DNA from 3 places in the Sphingomonas sp. FW306-1B-B10E genome. Region 1 is predicted to be linked to each of the others. Evidence: riboswitches for the same ligand, from Rfam matches in the RefSeq annotation. Region 1 holds a riboswitch; each other region holds the start of a gene.
The links. A riboswitch is a leader RNA that binds a small molecule or an ion and turns the genes downstream of it on or off. The one in region 1 is predicted to bind cobalamin.

Region 1 (2,194 bases):
ATCGCCTGGCATCGGAGCGTCGAGCTACGCTTGCCGCTACCCACCCCTAACCCCCCCCCTTTCAGGGAGGGGGAAAGTTGAATTCTAGCCCTGGCGCCGATCCCAGGGCTTGGGGCGTCCCTCGCCATCGACCGCGACCATGGTGAAGGCCGCGGTGGCCGAGCGGCGGCGGTTGCCGGTCATCAGGTCTTCCGCCCAGAGTTCGACGCCGATGCGCAGCGATGTCCGTCCGGTCATCTGCACGCGTGCCGCCAGTTCGACCATCTCGCCCGCGCGGATCGGCGAGACGAAATCGATACGATCCGACGCTGCCATCACCATCACCGCCCGGGCATGACGCGATGCCGCGATGAATGCCGCCTTGCCCATCATCTTGAGCGCATCCCCGCCGTAGAGCGTGCCGTAATGATTGGTCTGCGGCGGGAAGACCATTTCGACCATGCGCAGCACATCGTCGGACTGCGGCGCGGCGCCCGACGCCGGCACAGGCGGCAGCGGCAGGCGCGTTGCGGGACCTTTGACCGCGACGAGCGTGAAGCGGCCGCGGGTGCACAGCCGCCGTTCGCCCGATACCGGGCCCTCGGCGATCAGCTCGACTTCGACATCGAGCGAGGATCTCCCCACGCGCACGACGCGTCCGCTTGCTTCGACCATGTCCCCGGCGCGCGCGGGGGCGGCGAAATCGATCTTTTCGGACGCTGCGGTGACGAAGGGGGCCCGTCCGTGGCGCGTCGCGGCCAGGAACGCCACCTTGTCCATATGCGCCAGCGCGGCGCCGCCGAACAACGTCCCGTGGTGATTGGTGTCGCCGGGAAATACCATGTCGATCAGGCGGATGGGAGTGGCGTCGGTCACGTGCTGCTTGCCTTCGATGAGGCGGGACGGACAGGCGCGAGACCGTTAGCGCAGCCGGCGGGACCGGCCACGACGGGGCAAGCGGCCGAACCGGGCACCCCGCCGGTGGACGTTATCGCATCGGAGGCAGGTCTCCTGGCTCACGGATCGACGCGGACGGTCTGGCCTTCCCGGTGACGCGCACCAGTGACACGCAATGACCGCCACTCACCGCTTACAGTTGCGGGGGCAGCGCCGGCTTCGCACCGGCTTCCCATCTTCGCTCCACCGTGCGCGAGCACGACGGAGAACCTCGACGCCTTGCCTTCGCGTCAGCGCGGAGCGCCGTCAAGCGGCGCGCACTCTATTCGGCGTCGTTGGCGAGCAAATCCATGAAGTTGCGCGCGGCTTCGCGGTCCACTTCGTCCTCGAACGCAATGTCGAGATCGGGGGCGTTGCCGAGAATGTGGAGCAGCGCCCAGAGAGCGAAGCGGCGGTTGCGGTCGGTCTCGAGCCCGAGATCGACGCGGATGCGCTCGGTGCCCTCGGCGAGCGCGTCGGGGCTCAGCGTGGCGGGGTCGGCGCTGCCGAAATAGCGGCGAAGCTGATCGTCAAAGTCCATAAGGCATGCCTATGCCCCTGCGCGCAGGACGCAAGCCCCTGCGATCGCGGCGTTCAACCGACGGTGGCGTGAAGGAAGCTCTGCCACAGCGCGGTCTTGCCGACGCTCACGCGGAACAGTTGGGTGGCGAGGAGGAAGCCGCCGCCGGCGAGCGTCGCCGGATGCACGCGGCCACGCTGGCGCAGATCGAAGGCGACGAGGGCGAGCAGGAACAGATCGGACAGCAAGATGCCGCCGATCGGCGGGGTGACCGCGCTCGTCGTCATCCGCGTGATCCGCGCCAGCGGCGTGGTGGTGAGCGCGACGGTGGCGAGCAGCATCAGCCGCTTGTGGTGCATCGGGCGCCGCCGCATCGCGATGGCTGCGGCGCAGAGGCCCGCGAAGGCCGTGATCGCGCCGAGCGGGAAGATCACCGGCGGGCCGCGGTGCGCGACGGCGTGGAGGTTGACGCGGGCGAGCGTGATCGCGGTCACCACGCCGAGCACGAACACGCCGATGGCGAGCGCTGCGCCCGCAAGCCCGATCCGGCGGTGCAGGCGGACGTTGCCGGCGCCGACCAGCCAGGTTTGCCCCGCGTACAAGAGCATCCAGGCGCTGAACACAATGCCGTGAAGGTGGAGGAGCGGGCCCAGAGCCGGCGCGGCGGTGAAGTAGGAGAAATAATAGCTCGGCGCGAAGCCCAGCAGGGTCACCAGGATCATCGCGATCGCGGCACCGCCGAAGAACGCCCGATCGGGG
Region 2 (2,194 bases), on a different contig from region 1:
GATCATCGCATCGGTCACCGCCGCGGTCCGCGCCGCGACCGCCGGGTTGTGGACCAATGGCGACGCCCGCCGGCTCGCATTGGCCTTGGCCGACGCCGCAAGCTCGGCGGCCACGCTGTCCCGCCCTTCGTTGATCGCCCGCTTGAGCACCGCCAGCTCCTCGACCTTCTGCACGGCGAAGGCCAGCCATTCGGCCACCTCGCCGAGCTTCTTCTCGAGCGCGAGGTCGACCGGCACGTGAAGCAGCGAGCAGGACGGCGCGAGCACCAGGTCGCGAGTCGCCGCGATCGGCTCGATCCGGTCGAGCAGTGCCTCGAGATCGGCGCGCCAGACGTTGCGCCCATCAACCACCCCGAGCGAGAGCAGCAGCGACTTGGGCGCGGCCTTGAGCAACGGATCAAGCTGCTCGAGCGCGCGAACGAGGTCGACATGCAGTCCCGCCACCGGCAACGCCGCGGCGAAGGAGAGATTGTCGCCCAGCCCGCCGAAATAGGTCGCGAGCATCAGTTTGGGTCCCGAGCGCGACAGCTTGGCATAGGCCCGGGTCAGCGCGCGACGCTGCTTGTCGTCGAGGTCGAGCACCAGCACCGGCTCGTCGATCTGCACCCATTCGGCGCCGGCATGGGCGAGCTGGCCCAGGATCGCGGCATAGAGCCCGAGCACTTCATCGAGATAGTCGAACGGATCGACTCCGCGTCCCTTGGCGAGGCTCAGCCACGTCACCGGCCCGAGCAGCACCGGCCGCGTGTCATAGCCCTGCACCTTGGCCTCGCGATACTCGTCGACCACCTTGAGCCGGTTGAGCGCGAGCTTCTGCCCCTCAGCGAGTTCGGGGACGAGATAGTGATAATTGGTGTCGAACCACTTGGTCATCTCGCACGCCGTGACGCTGCCATGGCTGCATCCGGTATCCCCGGTGGTGCCGCGCGCCATCGCGAAATAGGTCGCCAGGCCCGCCTCGCCGTCGGCGCTGCGGTAGCGCTCGGGGATCGCCCCGAGCATGATGCTGGTATCGAGGACATGATCGTAGAACGAGAAGTCGTTCGAGGGCAGCCAGTCGGCGCCGAGCGCCTTCTGCCGCGCCCAGGCGGCGGTGCGCAGCCCCGCACCTGCCTCGAGCAACTCGGCCTCGCTAGACTTCCCTGCCCAATGCGCTTCGAGCGCGTGCTTCAGTTCGCGCCGCGGGCCGATGCGCGGAAATCCCAAGGTAGCAACGGTAGTGGTCATCTTCTTCAACCCCGAAGAGAGGCGAAGCGCCGAGACCAGACGCACGCGCACGCAACCCGGGAACCGGCCGGCACGCAAGCGGCCAATCCGGGCACCCCGCCGGTGGACGTTATCTCGTCGAAGGCAGGTCTCCTGGCTCGCGGGTCAGCGCGGCGGTCCGTCTTCCCGGGGCAAGCCCCAGTGACATGGTTGGACCGCAGCTCGCCGCTTACAGTTGCGGGGGCAGCGCCGGCATCGCACCGGCTTCCCGTCTTAGCTCCGACGCAGGGCGAGCCCCGGACGAAGAACCTTGACCCTCTCCAGATCGCACCGACCCGCGGGGCAGTCAAGCATCATATAAAGAAATCTTTATATGATGCGTCAGCCGAGCATCATCAGGCTGGCATTGCCGCCCGCCGCGGTGGTGTTGATCGAGATCGAAACCTCCTCGACCAGCAGGGTGAGGCTATAGGCATCCGCCTCGGTCAGCGCCGCGCTCGCCGCCGCCTGGACCGGGACGATCGGCCCCGGCTTCGTCGCGAGAGCCTGCAGCAATTCGGTCACCCGGTCCGCGTCGCCCTCGACCAGCGCCGCCGAAACCTCGCCGGCATCGCTCTGGATCCGGGCGCGCACGCTCGGCGGCAGCTCCGCCAGAACGGCGGTCAGACCGGCGTCGGCCTCGACCACCGCATCGTTGCCCGTCGCCAGCGTGGCGGCGAGTTGGTGGAACAGCCCTTCCCGGCTCTCCGGTGCAAGCAGGATCGTGCCGCGCGGATGCAGCGCGTAGACGTTGCGCTCGCCCACCGGCCCCGGAAGCTCGACTTCGCGGCCGAGCGGCGAGGACGCATCGAGCTGCAACGCAAGCATCGCCGCCTGCTTCTCGCCCGCTTGGTCCAGCCAAGCGGCGAGATCGGTCAGCGCCGGATCGACCACCGCCTCGCCGCGTGGCGCCGGCGCCACGTCGCGCACCAGTCGCGGCAGATAGAGC
Region 3 (2,194 bases), on a different contig from region 1:
CCGCGCCGGATCTCGTCGACATGCGACGCGATCCTGCCCGCGGCGAGCCCCGTCTGGTTCGACAGCTGCTTGACTTCATTGGCGACGACGGTGAAGCCGCGCCCCGCCTCGCCCGCGCGCGCCGCCTCGATCGTGGCATTGAGCGCGAGCAGGTTCACCTGCCCGGCAATGTCGGTGATCAGCTCGATTACCGAGTCGATCGTCTGCGCGGTACGGCCCAGCTCGCGGGTCCGCGCGCTGCCGGCACGGACCAGCGCCGAGACCTGGCTGGCGGCGCGCTCGGCCGCCTCGGTATCGCCCTCGACACGCTCGAGCGCCTGGGCGAGCTCGCGCCCGCGCGCGGCGATCTCGCGCATATTGTCGCTGGTCTGCGAGGCCGCCGAGGCGACCGCGACCGCGCGGCTGCCGACTTCGGCGGCGCGATCGGCGCTCGACGCCGCGCTGCCCTGCACTTGCGCCGACAAGTCGCCGAGCGCGCGGGCGAGCGAGGCGACCTGTCCCTCGAAGCGTTCGCTGGCGCGCTCGATCCGCTCGGCGCGCGCTACGCGAGTGGCGGCGGTGCTGCGCTCATACTCGGCGGCGAGGTGGAGCAGGCGGCGATTGCCGATCACCGCCGCCAGCCGGCCGTTCCGGGTGAGGATCATACCCTCGCTGCCATTGGCGGCGCGATAGGTGCGGATCAGCGTGCCGACATCGGCGGCGATCTCGGCCACCGGGCACGGCCGGACGTGGCGCACCACGCCGTGCCCGAAATAGGGGTTGCGCAGCAGCGCATGGCCGAACGGATTGAGCAGCAGCCGCCGCACGTCCTTCTCGAAGATCGCGCCGATCGGGCGGTGCGCGGCGTCGACCACAGGCATCAGCCGCAGGTCGATGTCCGAATTGAACTGCTCGACTGCCTTGAACAGCGAATCGTCGAGCGTCAGCCAGGGCGGATCGGCTTCGATGCCGGTGAGCCAGCCCGGATTCGGGTCCGACTGCAGGGGAAGTTGTGCGACCTTCATGCCCCCGGCACTAGGGCGCCGTTGGTAAAGACCAACTTCACAGTTGATTACACTGGCGTGACAATCCCTGTTTTTTCGCAGTTGCAGCGAACGCACGCTGGGCGTAGAGGCGCGGCCGTGACGGGTGTCCCCGACAGGGGATGAAAATGGGAACTCGGTTCGAACCCGAGGCTGCCCCCGCAACTGTAACCGGCGAGCGTACGCGTCATCATGCCACTGGAGTTTCTTCCGGGAAGGCGGCGCACACGTAATGACCCGGGAGCCAGGAGACCTGCCCGCCACAGTCGATTCCTTTGCGCGGGCGGGGTGCACCGGGCGAACGAGGGCATGCCCCTCGCGTGAGCGACACCGTTAACCGGGTCGCCGCGCCATTTCGGCGAGACGACCCCAGATGAAGGTGTCTTTGCCGTGACCAAGTTCAAGCTGTTTCTCTTCGCCTCCGCCGCGCTGCTGCCGGCCGCGGCGCATGCCCAGGCGGGCGACGACGAGGTCGTCGTCGTCGCCTCGGGCGTCGAGCAGGAGGCCGAGACCACCGGCCGCTCGATCACCGTGCTCGACCGCGCGACGATCGAGACGCGCCAGACCGTCTCGCTGGCCGACCTGCTCGCCACCACCGCCGGAATCACCTCGACGCGCAACGGCGGCCCCGGCGGCGTCACTGCGGTGCGCATCCGTGGTGCCGAGGACGCGCAGACGCTCGTGCTGATCGACGGGGTGCGCGCCAACGATCCTTCCGCTCCGGCTGGAGCCTTCGACTTCGGCAATGCGCTTACCAGCGCGATCCAGCGCGTCGAAGTGCTGCGCGGCCCCAATTCGGTGATCTGGGGAAGCCAGGCGCTGGGCGGGGTCGTCAATATCGTCACTCAGGCGCCGGTCGATGGCGTCACTGCGCGCGCCAATGCCGAATATGGCTATGCCGACCAGGTCTCGGCCAACGCTGCCGTCGCGGCCGGTAACGACACGCTGCAAGGTGCGCTGACCGGCGGCTATTTCCGCACCGACGGCGTCTCGCAGGCTGCGGTCGGCACCGAGGCCGACGGTTATCGCCAATATAATGCCAGCGGCCGGCTTCGCGCCGAATTCGCGCCGGGCTTTGGCGTCGACCTGCGCGGCTACTACGCCAATTCGCGGCTCGAGATCGACGGCTTCCCTGCCCCGGCCTACAGCTTCGCCGATACCGCGGAATATAC

Region 2: it holds a riboswitch for cobalamin, as region 1 does, so the genes downstream of both, metE (5-methyltetrahydropteroyltriglutamate--homocysteine S-methyltransferase) here and AC3WJI_RS10740 (acyl-CoA thioesterase) in region 1, are expected to answer to the same signal.
Region 3: it holds a riboswitch for cobalamin, as region 1 does, so the genes downstream of both, AC3WJI_RS08305 (TonB-dependent receptor plug domain-containing protein) here and AC3WJI_RS10740 (acyl-CoA thioesterase) in region 1, are expected to answer to the same signal.

Annotation. Positions count from the first base shown of each region.
Region 1 is NZ_JBYSXG010000023.1:2-2,195, forward strand. It holds gene AC3WJI_RS10740 (acyl-CoA thioesterase) at 85-855, opposite strand; cobalamin riboswitch at 964-1,164, opposite strand; gene AC3WJI_RS10745 (hypothetical protein) at 1,199-1,456, opposite strand; gene AC3WJI_RS10750 (hypothetical protein) at 1,510-2,194, opposite strand, start outside.
Region 2 is NZ_JBYSXG010000025.1:51,023-53,216, reverse strand. It holds gene metE (5-methyltetrahydropteroyltriglutamate--homocysteine S-methyltransferase) at 1-1,227, opposite strand, end outside; cobalamin riboswitch at 1,333-1,520, opposite strand; gene putA (trifunctional transcriptional regulator/proline dehydrogenase/L-glutamate gamma-semialdehyde dehydrogenase) at 1,588-2,194, opposite strand, start outside.
Region 3 is NZ_JBYSXG010000016.1:3,844-6,037, reverse strand. It holds gene AC3WJI_RS08310 (methyl-accepting chemotaxis protein) at 1-1,004, opposite strand, end outside; cobalamin riboswitch at 1,110-1,297, shown strand; gene AC3WJI_RS08305 (TonB-dependent receptor plug domain-containing protein) at 1,413-2,194, shown strand, end outside.